DNA from 3 places in the Variovorax sp. OK605 genome. Region 1 is predicted to be linked to each of the others. Evidence: riboswitches for the same ligand, from Rfam matches in the RefSeq annotation. Region 1 holds a riboswitch; each other region holds the start of a gene.
The links. A riboswitch is a leader RNA that binds a small molecule or an ion and turns the genes downstream of it on or off. The one in region 1 is predicted to bind glycine.
Positions count from the first base shown of each region.

Region 2: another riboswitch for glycine. It lies ahead of BM013_RS11180 (D-amino acid dehydrogenase); the one in region 1 lies ahead of gcvT (glycine cleavage system aminomethyltransferase GcvT).
Region 3: another riboswitch for glycine. It lies ahead of BM013_RS05510 (ABC transporter substrate-binding protein); the one in region 1 lies ahead of gcvT (glycine cleavage system aminomethyltransferase GcvT).

Region 1 covers NZ_FOWL01000014.1:160,384-170,754, reverse strand. Annotated here, with positions in the region: gene BM013_RS30205 (secretin and TonB N-terminal domain-containing protein) at 1-203, opposite strand, end outside; gene BM013_RS30200 (hypothetical protein) at 436-798, shown strand; gene BM013_RS30195 (transglutaminase domain-containing protein) at 908-1,720, shown strand; gene BM013_RS30190 (AraC family transcriptional regulator) at 1,737-2,522, opposite strand; gene BM013_RS30185 (MFS transporter) at 2,615-3,808, shown strand; gene BM013_RS30180 (hypothetical protein) at 4,018-4,587, shown strand; glycine riboswitch at 4,622-4,712, shown strand; glycine riboswitch at 4,725-4,837, shown strand; gene gcvT (glycine cleavage system aminomethyltransferase GcvT) at 4,891-6,072, shown strand; gene gcvH (glycine cleavage system protein GcvH) at 6,151-6,522, shown strand; gene gcvP (aminomethyl-transferring glycine dehydrogenase) at 6,654-9,563, shown strand; gene BM013_RS30160 (DUF3014 domain-containing protein) at 9,670-10,371, opposite strand, start outside.
Region 2 covers NZ_FOWL01000003.1:629,161-639,531, reverse strand. Annotated here, with positions in the region: gene BM013_RS11185 (FIST signal transduction protein) at 1-993, shown strand, start outside; gene BM013_RS11180 (D-amino acid dehydrogenase) at 1,032-2,333, opposite strand; glycine riboswitch at 2,424-2,538, opposite strand; glycine riboswitch at 2,575-2,665, opposite strand; gene rfbB (dTDP-glucose 4,6-dehydratase) at 2,792-3,865, shown strand; gene rfbD (dTDP-4-dehydrorhamnose reductase) at 3,862-4,752, shown strand; gene rfbA (glucose-1-phosphate thymidylyltransferase RfbA) at 4,773-5,669, shown strand; gene rfbC (dTDP-4-dehydrorhamnose 3,5-epimerase) at 5,666-6,214, shown strand; gene BM013_RS11155 (class I SAM-dependent methyltransferase) at 6,249-7,106, shown strand; gene BM013_RS11150 (class I SAM-dependent methyltransferase) at 7,157-7,768, opposite strand; gene BM013_RS11145 (class I SAM-dependent methyltransferase) at 8,345-9,370, shown strand; gene BM013_RS11140 (glycosyltransferase family protein) at 9,386-10,371, opposite strand, start outside.
Region 3 covers NZ_FOWL01000002.1:236,113-246,483, forward strand. Annotated here, with positions in the region: gene BM013_RS05485 (helix-turn-helix transcriptional regulator) at 241-1,215, shown strand; gene BM013_RS05490 (DUF1161 domain-containing protein) at 1,252-1,584, opposite strand; gene BM013_RS05495 (NADP-dependent isocitrate dehydrogenase) at 1,697-3,934, opposite strand; gene BM013_RS05500 (ABC transporter ATP-binding protein) at 4,083-4,718, opposite strand; gene BM013_RS05505 (hypothetical protein) at 4,797-5,573, shown strand; glycine riboswitch at 5,767-5,891, shown strand; gene BM013_RS05510 (ABC transporter substrate-binding protein) at 6,032-7,615, shown strand; gene BM013_RS05515 (ABC transporter permease) at 7,638-8,579, shown strand; gene BM013_RS05520 (ABC transporter permease) at 8,599-9,555, shown strand; gene BM013_RS05525 (dipeptide ABC transporter ATP-binding protein) at 9,559-10,371, shown strand, end outside.

The DNA.
Region 1 (10,371 bases):
CCGGCCACCAGCACCGAGTGGCCTGTGATGCGGCCGAAGACGGCCAGCGAGGCGGCCAGCGGCTGGGCCGGCAGGTCGAAGCGGACCATGGCCTCTTCCTGCGGCGCGGCGTGCACCGGCGACCAGCGCGCCCCCAGCATCAGCGCCATCATGAGACACCAGGACAGTGTCAGCGCGCCGCCGGGGGTGGAAGGAATTGTCATGGGGCGGAAATCGAAACGGCGTAGGTGGTCGGAGAAATGGCCGGGCGCCCGGCGGCCGCAGCGAGACTAGCGAGGGCGCATGACCGACATGTGACGTTTGGTTTCCATGCGCCGCCTGGCGCGGCGTGCGTCTTCCGATTGACATGCGCGCTGCATAGACTCTTCGCTTTTTCCGTCCTGCCTTGCCGTGCCTTGCGTCGGCGGTGGCGGGCCGGACACGATGGAGGTGGGGATGGGCAGGTGTCGTCTGTGCGGTTTCGCCGCTGTCTCTGCTGCCGTTGCGCTGGCATGCAGCCTCGCCGCACCGGCGCGGGCCGCCGAGGCCGAGGCCGCTTGCGTCGAGGTGACCGTCAACGGCGAGCGCGCGCCCTCCTATGCCTGCATGACGGACAAGCTGCGTCCGGCCGCACCGCCGCCGGGCACGGCCACCCAGGGCCTGGCCTCCGAAGCCATCGTGCAGCGGCCGTCCAACCAGCTCGGGCTGTTCAATCGCGCCGCGACGGAACACCGCATGGGCAACACCTTCGGCACCTCCGTCTATCCGCAGCGCCCGCCGGCCGTGGCACCTGCGGGGCCGGTGTTTCCGAGCCGCTGAACAGAATCGCCAAGGCCCTCCCGCGGCCGCGCAGCCGGGTGGCGCGGCGCTTGCATGTGAACCGACCGGCACGCACAGGCACTCCGTCCGACCATTGAAGGGATTTGCAATGAGGCTTCACGCCACCTGCAGGATGACCGTCAACGCCAGCAGCGACTGCCCCGTGGTCGCCATGCTTCGTCCGCGCAGCGGCGACGCGCAATGGATGGTCAGCGAGCGCTACGAGCTGCACCCCTGGGTCACGACCACCGAATACGTCGACAGCTTCGGCAACCTGTGCCAGCGCCTGAAGATCCCGCAAGGCGAGATGCGCATCGAGGTCGAGATGATCATGGAAGCGGACGCCGCCATTGCCGTTGCGCCCGACGCCGCGGCGGTGCCGGTCGAAGACCTGCCTTCCGACGCGCTGCAGTACCTGCTGCAAAGCCGCTACTGCCCGTCCGACAAGATGGGCGAGCGGGCCCGGCGCATCGCCGGCGATACCAGGCCCGGCTATGCGCAGGTCGAGGCCATCCGGCAATGGATCCACACCAACCTTCAATACAGGTACGGCGTGAGCGACGGTTCGACCGACGCGCTGGACACGCTGAACGACGGCGCGGGCGTATGCCGGGACTTCTCGCACGTGGCCATCGGCATGTGCCGGGCGCTGCGCATTCCGGCGCGCCTGGTGGTGGGCTACCTCCACCAACTCGACCCGATGGACATGCACGCATGGTTCGAAGCCTTCGTGGGCGGGCGCTGGTACACCTTCGACGCCACGCAGGACCAACCGCGCGGCGGGCGCATCGTGCTGGCCTACGGGCGCGACGCGGCGGACGTGGCTTTTCTCTCCAACTACGGGCCGCTGGAAATGGGCGATATGGCCGTGACCGTGGAAGAGATTTCCGCGGATGCGACGGACGCCGCGCAGCGCTGCTGAGCAACAGGCCGGCGGGTCAGGACGGTGCCCGGCGCAGGTACGCGCTGGGCGGCACGCCCAGCGTGCGGCGGAACATCGCGGTGAAAGCGCTCGGGCTCTCGTAGCCGTGCGACAGCGCCACCTCGAGGATCGACGCGCCCGCCGCCAGTTTCGGCAGGCTCAGCAGCAGCCGCGCCTGCCGGCACCAGGCGCCGAAGTTCATGCCGGTCTCGCGCTGGAACAGGCGCGCGAGCGTGCGGCTGTTCATGTGCAGGCGCCGCGCCCACGCGTCGAGCGACGCGGGCCGCGACGGGTCGCGCACCAGTTCCTCGCACAACGCGGCCAGCCTCGCGTGGCGCGGCATGGGCACGTGCAGCGACAGGGCCGGCGCGGCCTCGATCTCGTCGAGCAGCAGTTCCATCACGCGCTCGTCGCGCCCGCCCGGCGCGCAATCGCGCGGCAGCGCCACGGCGGTGACGATCAGCGCGCGCAGCAGCTCGCCGACGTGGATCACGCGGCATTCGCCGCCCAGGTCGGCGCGCGTGCCGGGCTCCACGAAAACGGTGCGCATCTTCACCACGCCGGCCATGCGGATCTCGTGCGCCATGCCGGCCGGCACCCACACGCCGCGCCCCGGCGGCACCACCCAGCTGCCGGCCGCCGCGCCCACGAGCATCACGCCCGAAATGGCATGGATCAGCTGCCCGCGCCGGTGCACATGCGACGGAATGAAGGCGTCGCCCGCCGGGTCGGTCGCCAGCGCCGCGACGGCGCGCGGGGTCGACTCGCCCTCTTCGGGCCGCAGGTTGATGTCTTTGTCCATTTCTCGACGATGTTTGCCAATTCGTAGCGAGAAGATCTTCGCACGGCTTCCTACGATCGCTTTTTCACAAGAAAACGAAAGAAACGATAGCCATGAACAAGCGCCGCCTCGGGCTGCTCACCGGCACCCATGCCGTCAACGATCTCTACCAGGGCCTGGTGCCCGCGCTGCTGCCCTTCATGGTGCTGGAGCGCGGCTACAGCTACACGGCCGCGGCCGGCCTGATGCTGGCGGCCACCGGGCTGTCGAGCGTGGTGCAGCCGCTGTTCGGCCTGTACGCCGACCGCCATCCGCGCAGCTGGCTGGTGCCCACGGGCTTCCTGGTGGCCGCGCTGGGCGTGGTGCTGGCGGGGCTGAGCCAGAGCTACCTGCTGACCTGGATCGCCATTGCGCTGTGCGGCCTGGGCATCGCGGCCTACCACCCGCCGGCCACGGTGGCGGCGCGCGCGGCGGGCGGTGCGTCGCAGAAGGCGATGAGCGTGTTCTCGGTGGGCGGCACCATCGGCGCGTCATTCGCGCCGGTGCTGGCGGCCACGGCGGTGGGCGGCGGCAGCCTGTCGCGCAGCTACCTGCTGGGCGTGCCGGCGGTGGTGATGGGGGTGGTCTGGCTGCTGGCCAGCACGGGGCGCGCGGGCAGCGCCGCGGCGGCCGCTTCGGCCGCCGCGCGCAAGGCCGGCGCCGCAGTGGCGAAGCCGCCCAACGACTGGCGCGCCTTCGGCTGGCTGGTGGCGACCATCGTGGGCTGGTCGATCCCGTACGTCACGGTGCTGTCGATGCTCTCGTTGCGCATCACGCGCGACCTGCACGGCACGGCTTTCCAGGGCGCCGCGGCGCTCACGGCCTTCACCGCCGCGGGCGCGGTGGGCACGCTGCTCGGCGGCTGGCTGGGCGACCGCATCGGGCGCATGGGCACCATTCGCGCGGGCTACCTGCTCGCCTTGCCGGCGCTGGCCGGCCTGGTGCTCGCGCCCTCGGCCGGCTGGGCGCTGGCCTGCACCGCGCTGCTCGGCATGAGCATGTTCCTGCCCTTCGCCGCGCAGGTGACGCTGGCGCAGGACTACCTGCCGCGCAACCCGGCCACGGCCAGCGGCATCACGCTCGGGCTGGCGCTGTCGGTGGGCGGGCTGGTGTCGCCGCTGTTCGGCATGCTGTCGGACGCGCGCGGCCTGGGCGTCACGCTGACCGCCGTGTTGTGCGTGCTGTGCGTGGCCACGGTGCTCGCGCTGCGGCTGCGCAACCGGTCGATGCAGCCGATGGGCGCGGGCGTGGAGGGTGCCGCGGCCTGAACGGGTTGAACGGGTTGAACGGGTTGAACGGGTTGAACGGGTTGAACGGGTTGAATGGGTTGAATGGGTTGAACGCGCGCGCAACCATTGGCTCATCCGCAAGGAAAGCGCAGGCGGCTGAGCTTGTGGCCCTGTAAGTCGAATGGTTCATGAAGGTGTCACCACTTGCAACGATGCTGCAGTCCTCGATTCCCCAAGGCTGTGGCTGCATGCTTCCCACCAAGACCGACAAGGCGCGCGACGAACTGCAGGGCGGCCAGCGCACGCTCACCCAGCGTGAGCGCGCGCTGCTGCTGATGGCCGACGGCCGGCGCTCGCTGACCGACTTCAGTCCGCTGTTCACCACCCGGGACGAGGCCGAGCAGGCGCTGCTGGCGCTGGTGCAGCGCGGCTACCTGCAGGACCCCCAGGCGGCCGCCGCCGCGGCAGCAGCCGCCGCGCAGGCGGCGCAGGCCCAGGCCCAGGCTGCGGCTGCGGCCGCCCCGGTCGCGGAACCGATCCAGGTCAGCACCTCGGCCGACAGCTTCGACGGCAAGCGCTCGCTGGCCACCACGCGCATGTTCCTGTTCGACATGTGCGAGCGCATGTTCGTGCGCCGCGACCCCAGGTTCGCGCTGCAGATGCGCGACGCCCTGCGCGAGGCGCGCGACCGCGACGCGATGCTGACCATCGCCGCGCTGATGCTCAGCGAGGTCGAGAAGACCGCCGGTCCGGAGCGCGCCGAATCGCTGCGCGAGCGCATCGACCGGCTGCTGCCGCCGGCCGAGATCGTTCACTGAAACAAAAACCTGGGCCCCGCGCGATCCACTACACTCGCCCGGGTCAGGAGAGAGCCCCGCACGACGGGGCCGCCGAAGGCGCAGGGGATTCCCGAACGCTCAGGCAAAAGGACTGACAAGGCGCCGGTGAACACCGGCGTTTCCTTGCTGGAGAGAGGCCGCGGCACCCGAAACGGTGCACCGGCCCACCGAAGGAGCAAACCCCGATCGTGGGGTGAATCTCTCAGGTAAAGCGGACAGCAGGGGTGGCCCATGGCTTGCGTCATGGATTTCGTCTGCCCCTTTTGCCCTCTGGAGAGCCCCGTGGCTGCTTCTTCCGCCTCCGACACCCTTCTCAAGACGCCGCTGTACGACCTCCACGTGGCGCTCGGCGCCCGCATGGTGCCCTTCGCGGGCTACTCGATGCCGGTGCAGTACCCCGCCGGCCTGATGGCCGAGCACAAGCACACGCGCGACGCGGCCGGCCTGTTCGACATTTCCCACATGGGCCAGCTGCGCCTGGTGGGCCCCGACGCCGCCGCCGCCTTCGAAACCCTGATGCCCGTCGACGTGGTCGACCTGCCCGCCGGCAAGCAGCGCTACGGCCTGCTGCTGAACGACGAAGGCGGCATCCTCGACGACCTGATGTTCTTCAACGAAGGCAACGGCTCGCTCTTCGTGATCGTCAACGGCGCCTGCAAGGTGGCCGACATCGCCCACATCCAGCAGAAGATCGGCGGCCGCTGCGACGTGCAGCCCCTACCCGACCACGCCCTGCTGGCGCTGCAGGGCCCGCAGGCCGCGGCCACGCTGGCGCGGCTGTCGCCCGGCATCGAGCGCTTCGTGTTCATGACCGGCGGCGCGGTGCAGATCGGCGATGACAAAGTCAAGGTCGACGCCTTCGTCACCCGCAGCGGCTACACCGGCGAAGACGGCTTCGAGATCTCGGTGGCCGCCAAGGACGCCGACGCGCTGGCCCGCCTGCTGCTGGCCCAGCCCGAGGTGAAGCCCGTGGGCCTCGGCGCGCGCAATTCGCTGCGCCTGGAAGCCGGCCTGTGCCTGTACGGCAACGACATCGACACCACCACCACGCCGGTCGAGGCCTCGCTCAACTGGGCGATGCAGAAGGTGCGCCGCGCGGGCGGCGCGCGCGAAGGCGGCTTCCCCGGCGCCGCGAAGATCCTGGCGCAGCTGGCCGCGGCCACCGCGGGCGCGGCCGGCCACACCGACCACGACACGCTCAAGCGCAAACGCGTGGGACTGGTGGCGCTGGAGCGCATTCCGGTGCGCGACGGGACCGTGCTGCAGTCCTTCGAAGGCCATGACATCGGCATCGTCACCAGCGGCCTGCTCGGCCCGACGGCCGACCGCTGCGTGGCCATGGGCTACGTGGCCACCGCGTTCTCGCAGCCCGGCACGCGCGTGCAGGCCATCGTGCGCGGCAAGCCGGTGCCGATGGAAGTGTCCACCATGCCTTTCGTGCCCACCCGCTACTACCGTGGTTGACGCGGCTGACGCGGTTGATGCACACCGAGCCCCGTTAGGCTCTGCACCCCGAAACATTTTTTCCACGAGGAGTTTTCCATGAGCATCAAGTACACCAAGGACCACGAATGGGTGTCGGCCGAAGGCGACGCGGCCACCGTCGGCATCACCGTGCATGCGCAGGATGCGCTGGGCGACGTGGTGTTCGTCGACCTGCCTGAAGTCGGCAAGAGCTTCGCGCAAGGCGAAGTCGCCGGCGTCGTCGAATCGGTCAAGGCCGCCGCCGATGTGTTCATGCCCGTGTCGGGCGAAGTCACCGAAGTGAACGAAGCGCTGCGCGCCGACCCCTCGCTCGCCAACAGCGACCCGCTGGCCAGCGGCTGGTTCTTCAAGGTCAAGCTGAGCGAACCCGCGCAGCTCGACGCCCTGCTCGACGCCGCGTCGTACGACAAGTTCGCCGCCGAATCCTGAAATGATGTTTGCCCCTCGGCTTGCCACTTCGTGTGCTTCTCCATCCCCCATGGGGAAGGCGCGGTCCGCCTTGGGGCGGCCCGGCGGCGACCGCTGAGTTCTTTTATTAACGCCGATAGACAGTCACCGCCATGCCGACGCCCGCCCTTCCCTCTTTGCAAGAACTAGAGAACGCCGAAGAATTCCTTGCCCGCCACATCGGCATCGATGCGGCGGACGAGGCGCGCATGCTGCCGGTGATCGGCTCGACGACGCGCGCGGAGCTCATCGACGGCATCGTGCCCGCGGCCATCCGCAGGAGCAAGCCGATGCGCCTGCCCGCGCCGGTGACCGAAGCCGACGCGCTGGCCGAGCTGAAGGCGATGGCGTCGAAGAACAAGGTGTTCAGGAACTTCATCGGCCAGGGCTACTACGGCACGCACACGCCGGGCGTGATCCTGCGCAACATCCTGGAGAACCCCGCCTGGTACACGGCCTACACGCCCTACCAGGCCGAGATCTCGCAGGGCCGCATGGAAGCCCTGCTGAACTTCCAGACGATGGTGTGCGACCTCACGGGCATGGCCATCGCCAACGCGTCGATGCTCGACGAAGCCACCGCCGCGGCCGAGGCCATGACGCTGGCCAAGCGCAGCGTGAAGAGCAAGAGCAACGTGTTCCTGGTCTCGGGCGACTGCCATCCGCAGACCATCGAAGTCATCAAGACGCGCGCCGCGCCGCTGGGCATCGAGGTGAAGGTCAGCACCGTGTCGGAAACGCTGCCGCTGCTGATGGTGAGCGGCGAGTTCTTCGGCGTGCTCGCGCAGTACCCCGCCACCACCGGCCATGTGCACGACCTGCGCCCGCTCGCGGGCCACGCGCACCAGTGCGACGCCGCCTTCATCGTCGCGGCCGACCTGCTGGCGCTCACGCTGCTGGTGGCGCCAGGCGAGTTCGATGCCGACATCGTCTGCGGCACCACGCAGCGCTTCGGCATGCCGCTGTGCAACGGCGGCCCGCACGCCGCCTACCTGGCCTGCCGCGATTCGTTCAAGCGCTCGCTGCCGGGCCGCCTGGTGGGCGTGAGCGTGGACACGCACGGCCAGCCCGCCTACCGCCTCGCGCTGCAGACGCGCGAGCAGCACATCCGCCGCGAGAAGGCCACGTCGAACATCTGCACCGCGCAGGTGCTGCCGGCCGTGGTGGCCAGCATGTACGCCGTGTACCACGGTCCCGACGGCCTCACGCGCATCGCGCAGCGCGTGGCCGTGCTCACCGCCATCCTGTCGAAGGGCCTGTCGCAGATGGGCCGCGAGCCGGTCAACACCACCGCCTTCGACTCGCTGACCATTCGCACCGGCGACGACACCGCCGCCATCATCGAACGCGCGCAGGCCGGCGGCGTCAACCTGCGCCAGCGCCTGCAGCAGCACCTGGGCATCTCGCTGGACGAGACCACCACGCGCGCCGACATCGAAACACTGTGGGCCCTGTTCGTGCCGGCCGGCACCGCGATGCCGCGCTTCGACGACCTGGCCGCGAACACCACGCCGCTGATTCCCGACGACCTGCGCCGCGCCAGCGGCTTTCTCTCGCACCCGGTGTTCAACACCCACAAGAGCGAAACCGCGATGCTGCGCTACATCCGCAGCCTGTCGGACAAGGACCTGGCGCTCGACCGCAGCATGATCCCGCTGGGCAGCTGCACCATGAAGCTCAACGCGACCAGCGAGATGATCCCCATCACCTGGCCGGAGTTCGCCAACATCCACCCCTTCGCACCCGCCGACCAGCAGCAGGGCTATGCCCAGCTCGACGCGCAACTGCGCGCCTGGCTGTGCGAGGCCACCGGCTACGCCGGCATCAGCCTGCAGCCCAACGCCGGTTCGCAGGGCGAGTACGCGGGCCTGCTGGCCATCAAGTCCTTCCATGAAGCCAAGGGCCAGGGCCACCGCAACATCTGCCTGATTCCGTCTTCCGCGCACGGCACCAACCCGGCCAGCGCGCAGATGGTCGGCATGCAGGTGGTGGTGACGGCCTGCGACACGCAGGGCAACGTCGACATGGACGACCTGAAGCGCGCCTGCGAGAAGCACAGCGACAAGCTGGCCGCGGTGATGATCACCTACCCCAGCACGCACGGCGTGTTCGAAACCCGCGTGAAGGAACTCTGCGAGCTGGTGCACGCACACGGCGGGCGCGTGTACGTGGACGGCGCCAACATGAACGCGCTGGTCGGCGTGGCCGCGCCGGGCGAGTTCGGCGGCGACGTGAGCCACCTGAACCTGCACAAGACCTTCTGCATTCCGCACGGCGGCGGCGGCCCCGGCGTGGGCCCGGTCTGCGTGGTCGAAGACCTCGTGCCGTACCTGCCGGGCCATGTGACCGCCGGCGTGCCGTCGCACGGCGTCGGTGCCGTGTCCGCGGCGCCGCTGGGCAATGCGGCCGTGCTGCCGATCAGCTGGATGTACTGCCGCATGATGGGCGCCAAGGGCCTGCAGGCCGCGACCGAAACGGCCATCCTGAGCGCCAACTACATCAGCGCGCGCCTGAAGGACCACTACCCCACGCTGTACGCGAGCCCCAACGGACATGTGGCGCACGAGTGCATCCTGGACCTGCGCCCGCTGAAGGACACCAGCGGCGTCACCGCCGAGGACGTGGCCAAGCGCCTGATCGACTACGGCTTCCACGCGCCCACGCTGAGCTTCCCCGTGCCGGGCACGCTGATGGTCGAGCCGACCGAGAGCGAGCCGCTGGCCGAGCTCGACCGCTTCATCGACGCGATGATCGCCATCCGCGGTGAGATCCGCCGCATCGAGGAAGGCGTCTGGCCGAAGGAAGACAACCCGCTCAAGCACGCGCCGCACACCGCGGCCAGCCTGCTGGGCAGCGAGTGGGAGCACCCGTATTCGCGCGAACTCGGCGCCTACCCGCTGGCCGCGCTGAAGAACGCGAAGTACTGGCCGCCCATCGGCCGCGTCGACAACGTGTACGGCGACCGCAACCTGTTCTGCAGCTGCGTGCCCGTGGGCGACTACAAGGAAGCCGAAGAGGCCTGAGCAGGCGGGCGCGAGGCGGCCGGCGGTTCGGCCGCGCGCGCAGTTGCAGTTGCCGCTGCGGCAGCGGCAGCAGCGCCCGCTGTCGACCCGCTACGCGGCTACGCGGCTACGACTTCTTCTTCGCCACGTCCCCCGTGGCGATCTGCTGGCGCAGCCCGCGCAGGCTGGCCTTCATCTTGCGCTCGTTCTCCGGGCCCATGCGCACCATGATCTTCTGGCCGGACGACAACGCCTGCAGCTGCGGGTCGACGTACTCGTAGCGCACCCAGGGGCGCTGCGAAGGCACCTCGCCCTTCACCTCGACCAGCCGCACCTGCACCGGCCCGCCGGGCTCGGGTGCCTGCAACAGATGGTCGATCACGGCGATCAGCCGGTCGTTGAAATAGCGCCCCGGATAGCCCAGCTCCTCATAGGCCTGCTGGAACAGCGGGTAGAGCCTGGCGTACACCGCCGCGGCCTTCGCCGGATCGATCGACCCGGCCAGCAGCACGGCGGCGTTGTAGCGCGCCGCGTTGTTCGGCGAGATGGTCTGCGCCTCGCCCTGCCCTTCGGTGATGAAGCGCTGGCCCGTGGGCTGCACCGGCCATGTGTTGGCCGGCGCCTGTTCGCGCGCGAGGTTGTCGACCGTGGCCACGAAGCGATGCACGATGCCGTCGGAGCGCAGGAACGCGTCGGCGTTCTTCGCGCCGAGCAGCTCGGCCAGCGCCTTCATCACGCGCGAATCGGATTCGGCCAGCTTGGGCAGCGCAGCGTCCGGCGGCGCGAGCGCGTCGACCGGGTTCTGCGGGCCCGTGGGCTGCGCCGCGAC
Region 2 (10,371 bases), on a different contig from region 1:
GCGCTGCCCAGCGACCAGTACCGCGTGTTCTCGGGCGTGGCGCCGCTGGGCAACTCGGAAATGAGCGGCTTCGAGGCGCACACCGCGCTGGTCCACGCCGACCCCGCAACGCCCGACCTGGCCGAGCTGATCGGCGAGATGGCCGGGCGCACCGACACTGGCTACCTGTTCGGCGGCCTGACCTCGGGCCGCGGCAGCGCGCTGCAGTTCGCGATCGGCGGCAACGGCAACATCCGCGGCCACGGCGCGGCGGGCGGCGTGTTCTCGGGCGGCTTGTCGGGCGTGGTGTTCGGCGAGGGCGTGCGGCTGGTGTCGCGCGTCACGCAGGGCTGCCAGCCGCTGCGCTCGGGGGCGGGGCGCCAGCGCGAGATCACCGAGGCCGACGGCAACCTGCTGCTCAGGCTCGACGGCGAACCGGCGCTCGACGTGCTGCTGGCCGACCTGCAGGTGTCGCTCGAGCGGCCGCAGGAAGCCATCGACGCCGTGCGCAACACGCTGGTCGGTCTGGCCGACGCGGGCAGCGACGGCATCCGCCGCACCGGCGACCTGGGGGCCGACGTGCTGGTGCGCCACATCATCGGCCTGGACCCCACGCGGCGCGGCATCGCCATTGCCGACACCGCCGAGGCCGGCATGCGGCTGACCTTCTGCCGCCGCAACGCGCAGGCCGCCCGGGCCGACCTGATGCGCATCTGCGCGGAAATCCGTGAAGAGCTGGAGCCCGAAGAACAGACGCTGGCCACCGCGCGCGCCGTGGCCGCCGGCGAGGCCGAGGCGGCGCCGCACCCGGCGCGGCGCATTGCCGGCGCGGTGTACGTGAGCTGCTCCGGCCGCGGCGGACCGCACTTCGGCGCGCCGGGCGCCGAGCTGCAGATCGTGCGGCACGCGCTGGGCGATGTGCCGTTGGTCGGCTTCTTTGCCGCGGGTGAAATCGCCCGGCACCACCTGTATGGCTATACCGGGGTGCTGACGGTGTTCACCAGCAACGACTGAAGCGAACGCCGCAGTCCGGTCACCAAGCCATCAGGCGGTCAGGCCGGCTGCAGCACGCGCGGCTGCGGTGCCGGCATGCCGGTGAACGCGAAATCGACCTCGGGCGCCAGCCCGCTCACGATGCGCGCGATCGACTTGCCCGAGCCGCAGGCGTGGGTCCAGCCGAGCGTGCCGTGGCCGGTGTTGAGGAACAGGTTCTGCAGCTTCGTCTTGCCGATCAGCGGCACGTTGCTCGGCGTGGCGGGGCGCAGGCCGGTCCAGAACTGGGCCTGCGTGGTGTCGCCGGCGCCGGGGAACAGCGCTTCGACGCGGCGCACGATGGCTTCGCAGCGCACCTGGTTCAGGTCGCGGTCGTAGCCGTTGAGCTCGGCCGTGCCGGCGATGCGCAGGCGGTCGCCGGACTCGGACGTGTAGCGCGAGAACACCAGCTTGAACTCGTCGTCGGTCAGCGAGACCTGGTGGGCCTTGGAGGCGTCTTTCACGGGCAGCGTCACCGAATAGCCCTTGGCCGGGTAGATCGGCAGCCGGATGCCCAGCGGCGCCGCGAGCAGCGGGCTCAGCGAGCCCATCGCCATCACGAACGCGTCGCCGCGGATGCGCTGGAAGCGGCCTTCGTTGTCGGTGGCTTCGACGTGGTCGATCTTGCCGCCGGCTTCGCGCAGCGCGGTGATGGTGTGGCTCATCAGGAACTTCACGCCGGCCGCCGCCGCGAGCTTGCAGAGTTCGCGCGCGAAGCGGTTGGCGTCGCCGGATTCGTCTTCGGCCGTGAAGGTGGCGCCGGCCAGCTTCGGGCGGATGTGGGCGAGGGCGGGCTCGATCTTCACGGCCTCGTCGGCCGAGATGACCTGGCGCTCGCAGCCCAGGGCGCGCATCTGCTCGGCGGGGGCAAGGGCGCCGTCGAATTCCTTCTGCGTCGTATAGAAGTGCAGGATGCCCTGGGTGCGCTGGTCGTAGGCCAGATGGGTGTCGCGACGCAATTGCTGCAACATGTCGCGGCTGTATGTACCCAAACGAACGATCTGCTCGATGTTGTGGCGGGTGCGCGCCGGGGTGCATTCGCGCAGGAACTGCAGGCCCCAGAGCCACTGGCGCATGTCGGCGCGGATACGGAAGAGCAGCGGGGCGTCCTCCTTGCCCAGCCATTGCAGCACCTTGAGCGGTGCGCTGGGGTTGGCCCAGGGTTCGGCATGGCTGACCGAGATCTGCCCGCCGTTGGCGAAGCTGGTTTCGGCGGCGGGGGTGGCCTGCCGGTCGATCACGGTCACGTCGTGGCCGAGTTGCTGGAGGTAGTAAGCCGAGGTCACGCCGAGCAGGCCGGCGCCAAGAACGATCACGCGCATTTCAAGTACCTTTGAGGTTGCAGCGCTTGAACGACGGGCGTGGTGTGCTATTGAATCAATAGCAGGCAACCGGACGGCCGTGTCCAAGTTGCCGCTCCCCCTGTCCTCGGTACCTGAGAGATTCACCCGCTGCGCCCGCAGCGGGTTTGCTCCTTCGGTGCGTCACGGCCATGAAATGGCGTGGCGGCTCTCCAGACGGCGTTTCAGTTGATGCAGTACTGACCCCTTGCCGAAATCCTCCATCGGGACTTCGTCGGGCCGACCTGAGCGTTTATGGGAGTTTGCGCCTTCGGTAGGGCCACCGGGGTGGCCCGCTCTCCTGCAGTGGGCGCGATTGTAGGCGGGGGCTGCGTGGCTGCCAACCCGCCGGTTTTTGGGCGCCGGGCCGATGGGATAATGGCCGGTTGATCATTCGTGATTTGCCGCAGGGCGAGTTTTCACAACATAAAAGGGACCCCATGATCCTGGTTACCGGCGGCGCCGGCTTCATTGGCGCCAATTTCGTACTCGACTGGATCGCGAACAGCGACGAGCCGGTCGTGAACCTCGACAAACTGACCTACGCGGGCAACCTCGAGACCCTCGCGTCGCTCAAGGGCAACCCGAAGCACATCTTCGTGCAGGGCGACATCGGCGACAGCGCACTGATCGACCGCCTGCTGGCCGAGCACAAGCCGCGCGCCGTCGTGAACTTCGCCGCGGAATCGCACGTCGATCGCTCGATCCACGGCCCCGAGGATTTCGTGCAGACCAACGTGCTCGGCACCTTCCGCCTGCTCGAATCCGTGCGCGGCTTCTGGAGCGCGCTGCCGGCCGACGAGAAGACCGCCTTCCGCTTCCTGCACGTGTCGACCGACGAGGTCTACGGCTCGCTCTCGAAGACCGACCCCGCCTTCACCGAAGAACACAAGTACGAGCCCAACAGCCCGTACTCGGCCAGCAAGGCCGCCAGCGACCACCTCGTGCGCGCCTGGCACCACACCTACGGCCTGCCCGTGCTGACCACGAACTGCTCGAACAACTACGGCCCGTTCCACTTCCCCGAGAAGCTGATCCCGCTGATGATCGTCAACGCGCTGGCCGGCAAGAACCTGCCCGTGTACGGTGACGGCATGCAGGTGCGCGACTGGCTCTATGTGAAAGACCACTGCAGCGCCGTTCGCCGCGTGCTCGAAGCGGGCAGGCTGGGCGAGACCTACAACGTGGGCGGCTGGAACGAGAAGCCCAACATCGAGATCGTCAACACCGTGTGTGCGCTGCTCGACGAGCTGCGCCCCCGCGCCGACGGCAAGCCGTACAAGGAGCAGATCGCCTACGTCACGGACCGCCCGGGCCATGACCGCCGCTACGCCATCGACGCGCGCAAGCTCGAGCGCGAACTCGGCTGGAAGCCCGCTGAAACCTTCGACACCGGCATCCGCAAGACCGTCGAGTGGTACCTGGCGAACAGCGAGTGGGTGAGCAACGTGCAGAGCGGCGCCTACCGCGAATGGGTCGAGAAGCAATACGACGACGCAAAGGCCGCCACATGAAGCTGCTGCTGCTGGGCAAGGGCGGACAGGTCGGCTGGGAATTGCAGCGCAGCCTGGCGCCGCTCGGCGAACTGGTTGCGCTCGATTTCGACAGCACGGATTTCCGCGCCGACTTCAGCCGCCCCGAGCAGCTGGCCGACACGGTGCTGAAGGTGCGCCCCGACGTCATCGTGAACGCCGCTGCGCACACGGCCGTCGACAAGGCCGAGAGCGAGCCCGAGTTCGCGCGCAAGCTCAACGCCACGTCGCCCGGCGTCGTGGCCGAAGCGGCCCAGCAGATCGGTGCGCTGATGGTGCATTACTCGACCGACTACGTCTTCGACGGCAGCGGCAGCAAGCCCTGGAAGGAAGACGACGCGACGGGTCCGCTCAGCGTGTACGGCCAGACCAAGCTCGAAGGCGAACAACTGGTGGCGCAGAACTGCGCGAAGCACCTGATCTTTCGTACGAGCTGGGTGTACGCGGCGCGCGGCGGCAACTTCGCCAAGACCATGCTGCGGATCGCCAAGGAGCGCGACAAGCTGACCGTCATCGACGACCAGTTCGGCGCGCCGACCGGAGCGGAGCTACTGGCCGACGTGACGGCGCATGCCATTCGCGCGACGTTGCAGGACCCTTCCAAGGCGGGTCTGTATCACGCGATCGCCGGCGGCGAGACCACCTGGTACGGCTATGCGCGCTTCGTGCTCGAGATGGCGCAGCAGGCGGGTGTCGAGCTCAGGGCCGGGCCGCAGGCCGTCGAACCGGTGCCGACCAGCGCGTTCCCCACGCCGGCGAAGCGCCCGCACAACTCGCGCCTGGACACCACCAAATTGCAGACCACTTTCGGCCTGCGCCTGCCGCCGTGGCAGGAAGGCGTCGCGCGCATGCTGCGCGAGACCCTGTGAACTCTCACGAGAAGAAAAACATGACCAAGACAACGCAACGCAAGGGCATCATCCTGGCCGGTGGTTCGGGCACGCGGCTGCATCCGGCCACACTGGCAATGAGCAAGCAGCTCCTGCCGGTTTACGACAAGCCGATGATCTATTACCCCCTGAGCACGCTGATGCTCGGCGGCATGCGCGACATCCTGATCATCAGCACGCCACAGGACACGCCCCGATTCCAGCAGTTGCTGGGTGACGGCAGCCAGTGGGGCATCAACCTGCAGTACGCGGTGCAGCCGAGTCCGGACGGGCTGGCGCAAGCGTTCATCATCGGCGACGAGTTCGTGGGCAATTCGCCCAGCGCGCTGGTGCTGGGCGACAACATCTTCTACGGCCATGACCTCGTGAATCTGCTCTCGGCAGCCGATACCAAGCAGTCGGGCGCTACCGTGTTTGCGTACCACGTGCAGGACCCCGAGCGCTATGGTGTGGTCGCGTTCGATGCGAAGGGCAAGGCCAGCAGCATCGAAGAAAAGCCGTTGAAGCCGAAGAGCAACTATGCGGTGACGGGGCTCTACTTCTACGACAACCAGGTGGTGGACATTGCGAAGGCAGTGAAGCCGAGCGAGCGCGGCGAACTCGAGATCACCGCAGTCAATCAAGCGTACCTGGACTTGAATCAGTTGAACGTGCAGATCATGCAGCGCGGCTATGCGTGGCTCGATACCGGCACGCACGACAGCCTGCTGGAAGCCGGCCAGTTCATCGCGACGCTGGAACATCGCCAGGGTTTGAAGATCGCCTGCCCCGAAGAGATTTCGTGGCGCAATGGATTCATCACCAGCGAACAGCTTGAAAAGCTGGCCGCGCCGCTCGAAAAAAGTGGCTACGGTAAATACCTCAAGCACCTTTTGAGCGATGAGGTGCGCTCATGAAGGTCACACCGACAGCAATTCCAGATGTGCTCGTCATCGAGCCCAAGGTGTTCGGAGACGCGCGCGGTTTCTTTTTCGAGAGCTTCAACCAGAAGGCCTTCGACGAAGCCGTGGGGAAGCATGTCGAATTCGTGCAGGACAACCATTCGCGCTCGGCGAAGGGCGTGCTGCGGGGTTTGCACTACCAAATCCAGCAGCCACAAGGCAAATTGGTGCGGGTTGTGCATGGGGCAGTATTCGATGTGGCGGTTGATATCCGCAGGTCTTCGCCCACTTTCGGTAAGTGGGTCGGCGTGGAATTGAGCGAGGAAAATCACAGGCAGTTGTGGGTGCCTGAAGGTTTTGCGCACGGATTTTTCGTGATCAGCGATACCGCGGAGTTTCTCTATAAAACTTCCGACTACTATGCGCCCGCCCATGAACGGGCCATTCTGTGGAATGACGCATCTTTGGCGATCGATTGGCCGTCTATTGGGGTTGCCCCTCAATTGTCGGCAAAAGACGCCGTAGCTTCCGCACTGGCCTCCGCAGACGTATTTGATTGAATGAAATGAAGCGCGATGGGGCTAGGATGGCTCGATGCGCTTCATTCAGAAAGCTGTCGATGCATTTCGTCCCTTGGCGGACCCTTCGCATCGGTCGATTCCCGTCGGATTGCGTCCGGCACGTCGGCAATGGACTTTCGACCTCGCCCCTTTGACTGGCGAAAGCGCACTTTCGGGCATCTGCCCGGTTTGCGGGAAACGCGCGAAATTCGACGAATTCACCGATAACCCGCGTGAGTCAGGCCGTTGTTCGAATTGCCAGTCTTTCAATCGGCAGCGTCAGATGGCTCATGCCATTCGAAAGCAATGCGGCCTTCCGAAGGCGGGGCCGTTGCGTTTCCCCGAAGGATTCGTCATCTACAACACGGAGACTACCGCTTCTCTGCACTTGCAGTTATTGCAAACGCCAGGTTACCTGTGTTCGGAGTACTTCGGTGACGAGTACGAACCCGGCCAGATGGTCGATGGTCGGCGCCATGAAGACCTGCGGCATCTTTCGTTCGAGGACAACTCGATTGATCTCGTGCTTTCCAGCGACGTCATGGAGCACATGCCGGACCCTTACGCTGCACACCTGGAAATCCTGCGTGTGCTTAAGCGTGGCGGTCGTCATATCTTCACAGTGCCTTTCGGTCCGAGCATGCAGGAGGACCAGATCCGCGCGAAGCTGGTCGACGGCGACATCGTCTACCTCGAAGAAAAGGCCTTCCACGGTGACCCTGTCCGCCCGAACGAAGGTGTGCTCGTATGGACCATCTTCGGTTTGGCCATGTTCGGCCGGCTGCGCGAATTGGGCTTTGACGTCAAAGGTTGGAATATCTTTGCGCCGAACGAAGGGGTTGTGGGGCCGTGGTCACTGGTGTTTGACGCGCGCAAGCCGATAGATCAATAGGCACCAGCGAACCACAGCGCCATGCGGTACGCCCTGAAGAGTTGCAGCAGTTAGATCTTGAATACAGAAAATGCTGCAGCCGCAGGGTACGCCGATGCGTGCGTGGTGACCCTTCGAAAGCCCGCTTGCATGATGAATGTCCAGGCGCCCGCCCCAAACTCCGTCTGCACAACCAGGTCGCCAGTCGCCGTCGACGGATCGCCATGGAAGCTCTTTTGCAGACCAGATCGATCACGCGTCATTCGACCAACAATGATGGGAGCGGTAAAGCAAAGTGCGCCGCCGGGCTTCAGGATTCGCATGCATTCCTCGAGTCCGTGAACCGGGTTGAGAACGTGTTTCAAAGTGTCCGAGTGAATTACGATATCAAAGCTGTTGTCGGGACAAGGCATCGCGTGCATATCGACTTCCGGATACTTGCCGAACGCGTAGCCTGCAAATTGTTGAAGCGTCGAGGTGAGAGTGTCTGCTTCGTTCAGTTCAAGTATTCGCAGCGGGCTGCTATTCGGCATCCGGGCCGCCTCGCGCAAGGTGCCGCGCAGGCCCACGCACGAGAGGATCGCATCCGCAAGTACGGTGGAACGAAGATTCGAGCCACAAGCGGCGCGTTGCTGCCCTGTTGACGATCGACGTAATCCGCCTCCGCAGGGGACAGTTGCCATTCATCAATCAAGCCTGGCCAGAGGATTTTTCCGGCAAATTTGCGGCCGCCACATACGCTGTAAATCATCGATGAATCCAGTTGGTCATGATGGTTGGAAAAGACGAAATGTGCAGGTGACGACATGGCGCATTCGTCGGACGAGGCCAAGCGCGCTTCAATCAGGGGGAGTCGATCGGCCAAGTCGGCAGTTTCTGCACGCACGAGCAGTTGCACACCTCCACTGACGCAAGGCCAGCCTGGCGCTCCTCGGCTCGTGAACTGGGACAATCGAATCTGTTTCGCAAGACATCTCGCAAGCGGCATGCTGCTTCAGCTTGGGGCGCACTGAGTGCTGGCGCTGTTGGTGCGCAGGGAGTCAACGGGGCGGGGCTTGACCAAGGCTTTCCAACGCTCAAAGTAGAAGAGCTTCAAGCCGGCGTTTCGCTGTTCCTGCGCGGAATGGCTGCATCGCCGTCGTAAACTACGTGAGCGCCGCTTTTGCATAAAGTGCGCTCACTTGCGGCTGGCGAATTTCGTTGTGAAAGCGACCTCTGCGGCCAGTCAAATTTTGGTCAAGATACGAGGCTGCTCCAGCATGGATTTCACCGGCGAACGATTCATTCCTACGGAAAAGGGCGAAATCCGTTACGAGCACATGCATCGGTATGGATGGGTTCAGTCGCTGTGCAAGGGGCTCAGGGTTCTGGACATCGCCTGCGGTGAAGGATACGGTTCGGCATTGTTGGCCGACACTGCCGGCTCTGTGACCGGCGTGGACATTTCGGACGAGGCAGTCAGCCACGCAAAGCAACGTTACGCATCGCGCGCCAACCTGCAATTCCTGCAAGGCAGCGCCACGTCCGTTCCGCTCGAGAGCGGCAGTGTCGACGTGGTGGTGTCTTTCGAGACGATCGAACATCTGGCGGAGCAAGAGGAAATGATGCGCGAATTGCGGCGCGTGCTGGCCCCTTCCGGCATCCTGGTCATTTCCTCGCCCAACAAGAAAGTCTATTCGGACGACCGAAACTACGTGAACGAGTTTCACGTCAAGGAGCTGTACTTCGACGAATTCGATGAGTTGCTGGGCCGCTACTTTCCAGCTCGCCGTCATTTCGCCCAGCGTTTCATCACAGCGTCCGCCTTGTTGCCCCTCGGCCAGACAGCCACGGTGTACGAGGCCTTGCTGCTGACTGGCAATGAACTCAAGGCCCGAACCAAGGCCATGGACCGCGAGATGTATTTCGTGGCCGTTTGTGCGGCCAACGAGGAACTGCTGCCAGCACTTGCGCCCAACTTGTTCCTGGATGCCGAGAGCGATCTCTATTCCGAGCAGCACGATGTGAGGCAGTGGGCCTCTGGCCTGCATCAAGAGCATTCCGAACTGCAGGCGCGCCACCTGACCCTCAACAAGGAGTTCGAGGAGCGCACAGCTTGGGCTGAATCGCTGCTTGCCGAAAATACAGTGGAGCGCAACGCGCGTTTACGGCTGGAGGCGAAGACGGCAGAACTGGCTGAACTGGCTGCGCAAACTCAGCGAGTGGTCGACCAGATCATGAACTCGCGTTCATGGCGCCTTATGGCGCCGCTGCGCTGGTTGTCACGCAGGCGGAAGGGCGGCTGACGCCGCGGCCTGGGCTCAGGCTGTGACTTTCGCAGCAGTCGCGCGCAGACGGGCGCGCCGCTTGCGACCTGCAATGAGGCACATCACCACTGCGAGCAAGCCGCATCCCGACAGTGGCAGCGTCCACATGAACGTGACTGGCCGGAAGCGAAGTTCGACCGTGTGCGTTCCCGGCGGCACGAGGATGCCCATCTGGCTGCCGTTCACGCGCAGCAGCAAAGTGCGGCCCTTGTCGATCGAGCCTCTCCATGATTCGTCGAAGAACTCGTTGAGCACCAACATCGAAGTCGTCGGGCAGCTCAGCGTGACGCGGATGCGATTGACGCGGCGGGGGATGTCTTCCTTGACATCGCAACGCGCGACCGGCACATCGCCTGTCCGTCGGGGAAGCTCGGGGATGTTCTTTTCGGCGAACAACGGCGCGCTCGTCAGATCGGCGGCTGCGATCTTCGCGGTGAAATCTCCCAGCGAATCGAAGATGCCATCGAGCGCAGTGGCCGCGTATGCGTGCGGCAGCGCAGCGGTCGTGGCTTCGTAGAGCTGCAGGCCGGCGATGTCCTCCTTGTGCTCGTAGCCCTGCAGCGCCTCGGGCGCGCATTTGTCGCATACGAGGTACTTCGCGCCTAACGACTGGAAATAGTTTGGGGTGCGCGGCCCATGGTAATAGAGCTCATCGAACTGCTGTTTCGGCGCGGGATTGAAGTAGGCGTTGAGCGTGCGGATGCCCTTGTACGACGCCAGCATCGAGGCCATCTGCTTGTCGATCTTGCCGTCGAAGATCACGCGCCAGTCGTGTGCCGGGTCGAGCACGAGCAGCCTGTCGAGCACGCGATCAAGCTCGCGACCGCCATCCGTGTTGTATTTGCTGGCAGTCGTCGACGTCGGCGTCCAGAGGATCTGTGCACCCAGGAAAAAGAGGGCGGCGACGCTCCAGATCAGGGCGACAGACACGCCGGCTCGCGTGCCCGCCCGCCGGCCCAACGCGGCTGTGAGCGCAATCA
Region 3 (10,371 bases), on a different contig from region 1:
AAAGATGTTCAAAAAACGGCGTGAAGACCGTCAAAAAACCTACAAATAAGACAAAAGTGCCAAAAATTCCCGGAAATCTGGCGGATTCTCTCAAGAAGTGAGACGCACGGTCAAGGCCGTCCGGCGCGTGCACGCAATCTCCCTGCAGACGTGGCAGCAAGTCCACGCGTGCGCGGTTTGCCCTGGGCGAGTACCGGTCAATACGCAGCTTCACTTCATTCTTGAGGGGGCGAGACAGACATGTCCACGGGAAAGATCGGGCGGGTTGCCCTGCGGTTGGCAAGCCGCTATCGCACCAGCGCCGCCGGCGGGGCGGCGCTCGAAGGGCGGCCGCTGCGCTGGCTGGCGAAGGGCATCGCGGGGCGCGGCAAGATCTTCCGGCGCAGCCTGGGCGTGAAGCGCTGGGGTGCGCGGGCGCGGCTCGTGGCGCTGCGGGAACGCACGCGGCTCATCGACCAGATGTGCGTGCTCGGCGCGATGTACCCGGGCGACGGCGCGAGCCGCGCGAGCGTGTCGGTGAGCGCGGCAAGCCCGAGGATGCCGCTGTCGCCGGCGCTGCTGAAGCCGGAAGTCTTTCGCAAGAACAACACCATCGCGGCGCCGGGCGCGCAGCTGTACCGGGCGGCCCGCGCGATGCAGCCGGGCCACTGGAGCGCGCCGCCGCAAGCCGCCACACCCGGCAGCGCATTGCCCGCCGGCTTCCCCGCCTGGGAGCGCGACGCAGGCCTCGCGCACGCGCTCGGCGACGACGTGCTGCCGGCCGATTCGGCCGCGGCCGCGAGCATCGTGGGTTCGATGTTCTCCGACGCGAACGAGGTGGAGCTGGCCTTCCTGATGCGCCTGATCGCCGAAGGCGACTCGGCCACGGCCGCGCGCATTGCACGGCGCATCCTGGAGACGAAGCGCTCGTCCGGGGCCGAGCCGCCGGCCGAGGCCGCGGCCTCGGCGCCACCGAAGGCCAGGCGCGCGCGCGCGGCGGCGCCGGCGAGCCCGGAGCGCGGACGCGGTTCGCTGTCTCCGCGCGAACTCAAGGTGCTGCGCATGATTTCGCAAGGCCTGAGCAACCGCGAGATCGCCGAGACGAGCTACCGCTCGCTGCACACGGTCGATGCGCAGGTGAAGAACATCTACCGCAAGCTGGCGGTGAAGACGCGCGCACAGGCGGTGCGCGAGGCGATGCAACGGGGGCTGCTCAACCCCGAGGCCTGCAACTAGCCCCAGGTCGGCCCGGGCTGGCCCGGGCTGGCCGGGCTATTGCGGCTTGCGGCAATCGCCGCCGACGGACACTGTGCCGTCCTTGCATTCGGTGAGCATGGGCTCGCGCGACGGTGCCGGCGCGCCGCCCGCGTCCGGCCTCGGTTCTCCGACGCCTTTTTCGTAGACGACCTTCTTGCTGCCCAGCTCGCAGCTGCCCACCACCTGCCCGCTGGCCGGTGCGTTGGCATCGACCACGGACACGGTGAAGCGCGCCACGCCGGCGGCGGCGATCTTCGATTCGATCTGGGTGCGCAGGTCGTCGCAGCTTTGGGCGCCATGGGCGGCGCCGGCAACGGCCAGCACGGCGGGAATGAGCCAGGTTTTCATGGGGGGCCTGCCTTGCCAGCGGATGGAGGGACGTGGAGTCTAGTCCCGCACCCGCTGGAGGAGGGAGAGCCGGGGAGCGGCAGTTGCTGCCGTCCCAGGGCTCGTCGTGGCGTCAGGCTTGTGCCGACGCCAGGGTGGCGTTGAGCGTTGCGCTCGGACGCATCACGGCCGAGTACTTCTCGGGGTCGGCCAGGTAGTAGCCGCCGATGTCCACGGCCTTGCCCTGCACGGCTGCGAGCTCGTCGACGATCTTCTGCTCGTTGGACGTGAGCGTCTCGGCCAGCTTCTTGAACTTGGCTTGCAGATCCTTGTCTTCGGTCTGCGCGGCCAGTTCCTGGGCCCAGTACATGGCCAGGTAGAACTGGCTGCCGCGGTTGTCCAGCTGGCCGGTCTTGGGCGACGGGTTCTTGTTGTTGTCCAGCAGCTTGCCGGTGGCGGTGTCGAGCGTCCTGGCCAGGATGGCGGCCTGCTTGTTGCCCGTCTTCAGGCCCAGGTCTTCCAGGCTCACGGCCAGCGCCAGGAATTCACCCAGCGAGTCCCAGCGCAGGTGGTTCTCCTCGACCAGTTGCTGCACGTGCTTGGGGGCCGAGCCGCCCGCGCCGGTCTCGTACAGGCCGCCGCCGGCCATCAGGGGCACGATGGACAGCATCTTGGCCGAGGTGCCCAGTTCCATGATGGGGAACAGGTCGGTCAGGTAGTCGCGCAGGATGTTGCCGGTGGCGCTGATGGTGTCCAGGCCGCGCACGACGCGTTCCAGCGTGTAGCGCATGGCGCGCACCTGGCTCATGATCTGGATGTCCAGGCCCGAGGTGTTGTGCTCGTGCAGGTACATCTTGACCTTGGTGATCAGCTGCGCCTCGTGCGGGCGGTAGGCGTCCAGCCAGAACACCACCGGCATGCCGGAGTTGCGCGCGCGGGTGACGGCCAGCTTGACCCAGTCGCGGATCGCGGCGTCCTTGACCTGGCACATGCGCCAGATGTCGCCTTGCTCCACGTCCTCGCTCATCAGCACTTCGCCGCTGTCCAGGTCGGTGATGTTGGCAACGCCGTCTTCCGGGATCTCGAAGGTCTTGTCGTGCGAGCCGTACTCCTCGGCCTTCTGGGCCATGAGGCCCACGTTGGGCACCGTGCCCATGGTCTTGGGGTCGAAGGCGCCGTGCCACTTGCAGAAGTTGATGATCTCCTGGTAGATGCGGGCGAAGGTCGACTCGGGCATCACGGCCTTGACGTCCTTCAGGCGGCCGTCGGCGCCCCACATCTTGCCGCCGTTGCGGATCATCGCGGGCATCGAGGCGTCCACGATCACGTCGTTGGGCGAATGGAAGTTGGTGATGCCCTTGGCCGAGTCGACCATGGCCAGCTCGGGGCGGTTCTCGTGGCAGGCGTGCAGGTCGCGCTTGATCTCGTCCTGCGTGCTCTGGGGCAGCGTGGCGATCTTGGTGTACAGGTCGACCATGCCGTTGTTGACGTTGATGCCCAGCTCGTCGAACAGCTTGCCGTGTTTCTCGAAGGCTTCCTTGTAGAAGATCTTCACGCAGTGGCCGAACACGATGGGGTGCGAGACCTTCATCATGGTGGCCTTGACGTGCAGCGAGAACATGACGCCGGTCTTGTGCGCGTCCTCGATCTCCTTTTCATAGAAGGCCAGCAGCGCCTTCTTGCTCATGAACATGGAGTCGATCACTTCGCGGTCCAGCAGCGCGATCTTGGGCTTGAGCACGATGGTCTTGCCGCTCTTGGTGATCAGCTCCATCTTCACGTTGCGCGCGCGGTCCAGGGTCATGGACTTTTCGCCGTGATAGAAGTCGCCGCCGTGCATGTGCGACACGTGCGAGCGCGAGGCCTGGCTCCAGTCGGCCATGCTGTGCGGGTTCTTGCGTGCGTATTCCTTGACGGCATTGGGCGCGCGGCGGTCGGAGTTGCCTTCGCGCAGCACCGGGTTCACGGCGCTGCCCGTGCACTTGTTGTAGCGCGCGCGGATGTCCTTGTCCTCGTCCGTGGACGGGCTCTCGGGGTAATCGGGGATCTTGTAGCCCTTGCCCTGCAGTTCCTTGATCGCCGCCTTGAGCTGCGACACCGAGGCGCTGATGTTGGGCAGCTTGATGATGTTGGCGTCGGCCTGCAGCGTGAGCTTGCCGAGTTCGCTGAGGTTGTCGGGCACCTTCTGCGCGTCGCTCAGGAATTCGGGGAATTCACCCAGGACGCGGGCGGCCACGGAGATGTCGCTCGTGGTGACATTGATGCCGGCCGGGTTGGTGAAGGCGCGGATGATGGGCAAAAACGCGTAGGTCGCCAGCAGGGGCGCCTCGTCGGTGAGGGTGTAGACGATGGTGGGTTGCTTCGAGCTCATGCGCTTGCTTCCGTAGATGCTGGTTGTCGGGTTGGCTGGAAAACTTCTGGCGGGATCGGCCGCCGGAATCCGCGATTGTCGCCCGTCGGCGACCTGTTTCGTCCGCCCGAGGGGCGATCACCCCCACGGGCGCCTTGTCAATGGGGTTTCAGGGGAGCGGCAGCTCGATGGTGGCCGCCAGCGGCACGGTGTCGATGCGCTCGGCGCTGGCGACCAGGAAGGCCCTCTGCGTGCCCGCTTCGGCCAGTTCGCACAGCGAACGCCACAGGCAGCGCACCGAACCCGCGTCCAGCGCGGCCGCGGGCTCGTCCAGCAGCACCAGCGGGCGGCTCGAGGCGAGGGCGGCGGCCAGCCACACCTTGCGTCTGGAGCCGGTCGACAGCATGAACATCGACTTCTCCAGGTGCGGGGTCAGCGAGAAGCCTTCGACCAGCGCCTGCCAGCGGGCGTCGTCGAAGCCCGCGTCGCCCTCGCGCAGCGCGGCGGTGCATTGGTGCACCGTGGCCTGGTCGAATCGGTCGGTGGACGGGTCGACGAAGAAGACGTTGCGGCGATAGGCCTCGGGCGACGCGGCCAGGCTGGTGCCCGCCACGCTCAGCTCGCCGGTGGCGGGCAGCGCGCCCGCGATCACCTGCAGCAGCGCCGACTTGCCCGCGCCGGTGTCGCCGTACAGCAGCGTCACGCCGGGGCCGATGGCGGCGCTCCAGTTCGAGGCGATGGCGGGCTGGCCGGGGTACGCGAAGCCGAGCGCGCCGATCTGGAGGAGGGGGGTAGGTGGGTTCATGGTCGCGGCCGACTGTACCAAGCGAGCTTGTGCAGCCGGCCGCACGAAAGGCGCCCGCCGTGGCTACCATTCGGCTCCATGAAAAAGCTGCTCGCCACCGGTCTCCTCGTGTCGTTGTTCGCCGGCCCGATGCTCGCCGCGCCGTCCGCGCAGGTGTTCGAGGTGGTGAAGAAGCCCGAGTCGGTCGATGCGCAATGGCGTGCGCGCCTGTGCGCCCTGCTGCCGCAGCCGTGCGACGTGCAGCAGCTGGGCCTGTACCGCCCACGCGGCGCAACGCCGGGCGATTTCGTCGTGCTCTCCGCGCAGCCGCTGGCCATGGCGCGCGTCAAGCGCACCACCGACGCGAAGGGCTGGCAGCTCGACCGCATGTACGAATTCCCGGCCTACGCCGAGTCCGTCAGGAAGGAGGACAACGCGGGCGCGCCCGAGACCCGCCTGTCGCTCGCGCCCGCGCTCTATCCGCTGGCCGAAGGCAAGTGGGCGGTGGCCGTGCTGCAGACCGTGTCGGAGATGTACTCGGGCGGCGGCGCCTCGTTCGACACCGCCGACTTCGTGCCGCTCGAGGACGGCAAGGCCGTGCACGAAGACATTCCCTTCTCGTGCTTCAAGATGATCCGCGCCTGCTTCAGCGAGAAGGAATACAAGACCTCCAGGCACTGCCACGACGAGAGCAACGGCAGCCTGCGCATCGCCTACGGCGAAGCCGCGAAACCCGGTGGCCTGTACGACTGGCAGTACACGTGGCTGCAGACCGAGTGGGGCCAGAACGAACCGCAGAGCGCCGCGGTCAGCTCGCGCATCCGCTTCACCGCGAAGACCACCGAGCGCGCGGGCTTCTGCGGCGGGCCGCAGTAAATACAAAGGCGTACGGCGCACCGTGTGCGCGGCGCACGCGCACCGTGCGCGCAGCGGAGGGCCACGCGCATCGCGCCGAGTGGCACGCAAACTGCTTTGGAGAAATCCATCCAGGAGAAATGCCGGCTCGATGCTTCGAGTTAGTGCATTACCGAAGGCGATAGCCCAGAACGCTCAGGTCCCAAGACTGGATTTTTCTAACGCTGGAGAGCGCTGACCGGACCCGTTGCAGGGACCGAGGGCAGCCGCCGAAGGGGCAAGCCCTGTGCGATGTGCGCGCGGGGTGAATCTCTCAGGCAAAAGGACAGCAGGGGCACGCCGCGCAGAGCGCGGGGTGTCCGTGTTCGCTTCCGGAGCCTCCTTGTTTCCATGACTTGTTTTCCGCAACGCCACACGACGCATGTGTTCCTGGCGTTGCCCGTTTTCGCGTCCCCCTTTTTCAACCGGAGAACTGACCCATGCTGACGAAACGACGACTGAAAGCCATCTTCGCGGGCGCCCTGCTGGCCGCGGCGGCAGCCACCACCTTCGCGCAGGACACCGGCAAGGTGCTGCGCCTGGTGCCGCAGTCCGACCTGAAGATCCTCGACCCGATCTGGACCACCGCCTTCATCACGCGCAACCACGGCTACATGGTCTACGACACGTTGTTCGGCGTGGACGAGCAGGGCAAGGTGCATCCGCAGATGGTCGACAAGTACACGACCAGCCCCGACGGCAAGACCTGGACCTTCACGCTGCGCAAGAGCCTGGCCTTCCACGACGGCAAGCCCGTCACCTCGGAAGACGTGCTCGCCTCGCTCAAGCGCTGGGGCCAGCGCGACGGCCTGGGCCAGAAGATGTTCGCCGCGCTCGACAAGGCCGAGGCGGTCGACGCCAACACCTTCAAGCTGGTGTTCAAGGACACCTTCGGCATGGTGCTCGACGCGCTGAGCAAGCCTTCGTCGAACCCGCCTTTCATCATGCCCGCGCGCGTGGCCGCCACGCCCGCCGACAAGCAGATCGACGACGCCACCGGCTCGGGCCCGTACATCTTCAAGAAGGACGAGTACCGCCCCGGCGAGAAGATCGTCTACCTGAAGAACACCAGGTACGTGCCGCGCACCGAGGCGCCCTCGGGCACCGCCGGCGGCAAGAACGTGTACGTCGACCGCATGGAATGGATCATCCTGAAGGACGCGCAGACGCAGGCCAACGCGCTGGCCAACGGCGAGGTCGACATGATCGAGTGGGTGCCCTCCGAGCAGTACACGGCGCTGAAGAACAACCCCGCCATCACGCTCGACAGCCCGGTGTCCAAGGGCTCGTTCGCGCTGCACCTGAACCACCTGATCCCACCCTTCGACAACCCGAAGATCGCGCAGGCCGCGTTCATGGCCATCAACCAGGAGGCGCTCATGCGCGCCCAGCTGGTGCACAAGGAGCTGTACAACAGCTGCGCCTCCATCTACCCGTGCGGCTCGACCTTCGCGACCGACAAGACCGGCTACTTCACCGGCAAGCCGCAGTTCGAGAAGGCCAAGGCGCTGCTGAAGGAAGCCGGCTATGACGGCAAGCCCGTGGTGCTGATGTTCCCGGCCGACTTCGCGGTGCTCAACAAGTTTCCGCCGGTGATGGCGCAGCTGCTCAAGCAGGCCGGCTTCAACGTCGACATGCAGTCGATGGACTGGCCCACGCTGGTCACGCGCCGCGCCAAGAAAGACCCGGTCACCAACGGCGGCTGGAACCTCTTCATCACCGGCTGGGGCATTGCCGACAACATGAACCCGATGTTCTTCGCACCGCTCACCGGCACCGGCGACAAGGGCTGGTTCGGCTGGGCCACCGACGACAAGCTCGAGCAGCTGAAGTCGGAGTTCCTCGCCACGGCCGACGAACCCAAGCGCAAGGAACTGGCCACGGCCATCCAGCAGCGCGTGTACGACACCGGCATCTACGCGCCCATCGGCGAATACAAGCCGCTCACGGCCTACCGCAAGGGCGTGGTGAGCGGCGTGGTGCGCTCGCCGGTCGGCGTGTTCTGGAACCTGAAGAAGAACTGAGCCCGCCTCACGGGACCCGCCCATGCTGCTCTTTCTTGCACGCCGCATTCTCTCGACCGTGCCGGTGCTCGTCATCGTCGCGCTGATCGTCTTCCTGATGCTGCGGCTCGCGCCCGGCGACCCCGCGGCCGCCATCGTGGGCGACAGCGGCACCAGCGAGAACATCGCCAGGGTGCGCGAGCAGCTGGGCCTGAACCAGTCGCTGCCCGTGCAGTTCTTCCACTGGAGCGCGCAGCTGCTGCAGGGCAACCTGGGCGAGTCGTACTTCATGAAGAAGACCGTGACCGAGCTGATCGGCCAGCGCATCGAGGCCACGGTGTCGCTGGCCGCGGTGACGCTGGTGGTCACCATCCTCATCGCGGTGCCGCTGGGCGTGATCGCCGCGTGGCGCCATGGCGGGTGGCTCGACCGCATGCTCATGGGCTTCTCGGTGATGGGTTTCTCGATACCCGCCTTCGTCATCGGCTACGTGCTCATCTGGATCTTCGCGCTGCACCTGCAGTGGCTGCCGGTGCAGGGCTACGCGCGGCTGAGCCAGGGGCCGCTGCTGTGGCTCAAGCACCTGATCCTGCCGTCGATCACGCTGTCGATCATCTACGTGGCGCTGATCGCGCGCGTCACGCGCGCGGCGGTGGCCGAGGCCATGACCGAGGACTACATCCGCACGGCGCGCGCCAAGGGCATATCGGAGACGCGCCTGCTGATGCGCCATGCGCTGGCCAACGCGGCGATTCCCATCGTCACGGTGATCGGCATCGGCATTGCGCTGCTCATCGGCGGCGTGGTGGTCACCGAGACGGTGTTCGCCATTCCGGGGCTCGGCCAGCTCACGGTCGACGCGGTGCTCTCGCGCGACTTTCCGCTGATCCAGGGCATCACGCTGTTCTTCTCCGTCATCTATGTGCTCATCAATCTGCTGATCGATGTGAGCTACCTGGTGTTCGACCCCCGCATCCGGTATTGAACCGCCACGAAGAAATACCATGACCGATTCGTCTCTTTCCCTCGCCCCCCCGGGGCCTGCATCCGACGGCGCCGTGGAGGCACTGCCGCCGCCCAGGCGCCGCTCGCTGCTCAAGCGCATCCTGGCCAACGGGTCGGTGCGCGCCGGCGGCGGCGTGCTGGTGCTGCTGGTGCTCATCGCGCTGGCCGCGCCGTGGCTCGGCACCATCGACCCGACCGCCATCGACCCCGGCAGCTCGAACATCCTGCCGGGCACGCGCGGCGAGTTCAACAGCCTGGCCGGCGACACCTTCGAGCACCTGTTCGTCATGGGCACCGACAGCCTGGGCCGCGACATCTGGAGCCGCACGCTGTACGGCGCGCGCGTGTCGCTCACCGTGGGCATCGCGGTGGCCGCGCTGGCGGTGGTGTTCGGCATGCTGGTGGGGCTGCTGGGCGGCTACTTCCGGCGCATCGACAGCGCCGTCATGCGGCTCATGGACGGCGTCATGGCCATTCCCGGCATCCTGTTCGCGATCAGCCTGGTGGCGCTGTTCGGCGGCAAGCTGCTCACGGTGGTGGTGGCCATTGCGGTGCCCGAGATCCCGCGCGTGGCGCGGCTGGTGCGCTCGGTGGTGCTCACGGTGCGCGAGGAGCCGTACGTGGAAGCGGCCATCGCGCTGGACACGCCGACCTGGAAGATCCTGGTGCGGCACATCCTGCCGAACGCCATTGCGCCGCTGATCATCCAGGCGACCTACGTGTGCGCGTCCGCCATCCTGGTCGAGGCGATCCTGTCGTTCCTCGGCGTGGGCCTGCCGGCGGACATGGCGACCTGGGGAAACATCATGGCCGAGGGCCGCGCGCAGTTCAACCAGTTCCCGCACAACGTGCTGTTCCCGGGCATCTTCCTGGCGCTCACGGTGCTGGCCGTGAACATCCTGGGCGACGGCCTGCGCGACACGCTCGACCCCAAGTTCAACAAGCGCGGAGGCTGAGCCATGACGAACCCCACCCCTGTCCTGCCGGTTCTTTCCGTGCGCGACCTGGCCATCGCATTGCCGCCCGGCGGCGACCGCGCGCATGCGGTCGACCACATTTCCTTCGACGTGCCGCCCGGCAAGATCGTCTGCCTGCTCGGCGAATCGGGCTCGGGCAAGTCGGTCATCGCCAACGCCGTGATGGGGCTGCTGCCGCCGGGGCACGTGCCCGTGCGCGGCACCATCGCGCTGCAGGGCGAGAACCTGCTGGCGGCGCCGCAGGCGCGGCTGCGCGCGCTGCGCGGCCCGTCGATGGCCATGGTGTTCCAGGAGCCCATGACCGCGCTCAACCCCGTGATGACCTGCGGCGCGCAGGTCGACGAGATGCTCGCGCAGCACGTGTCCATGGGCGCGGCCGAGCGGCGGCAGAAGATCCTGGCGATCATGGCGCGCGTGCGGCTGCCCGAGCCCGAGCGCATCTATGCCTCGTACCCGCACCAGCTCTCGGGCGGGCAGCGCCAGCGCATCGTGATCGCGATGGCGCTCATCCTGAAGCCCGCGCTGCTCATCTGCGACGAGCCGACCACCGCGCTGGACGTGACCACGCAGGCCGAGATCCTCAAGCTCATCCTGGAGCTGCAGACCGAGAACGGCACGGCGGTGCTGTTCATCACGCACGACTTCGGCGTGGTGGCCGAGATCGCCGACGAGGTGGTGGTGCTGCAGCTGGGCGCCATGATCGAGAAGGGCGACAAGATGGCGGTGCTCACCGCGCCGCGCGAGCCCTACACGCAGATGCTGCTCGACGCGGTGCCCGAGCTGTCGGCGCACAAG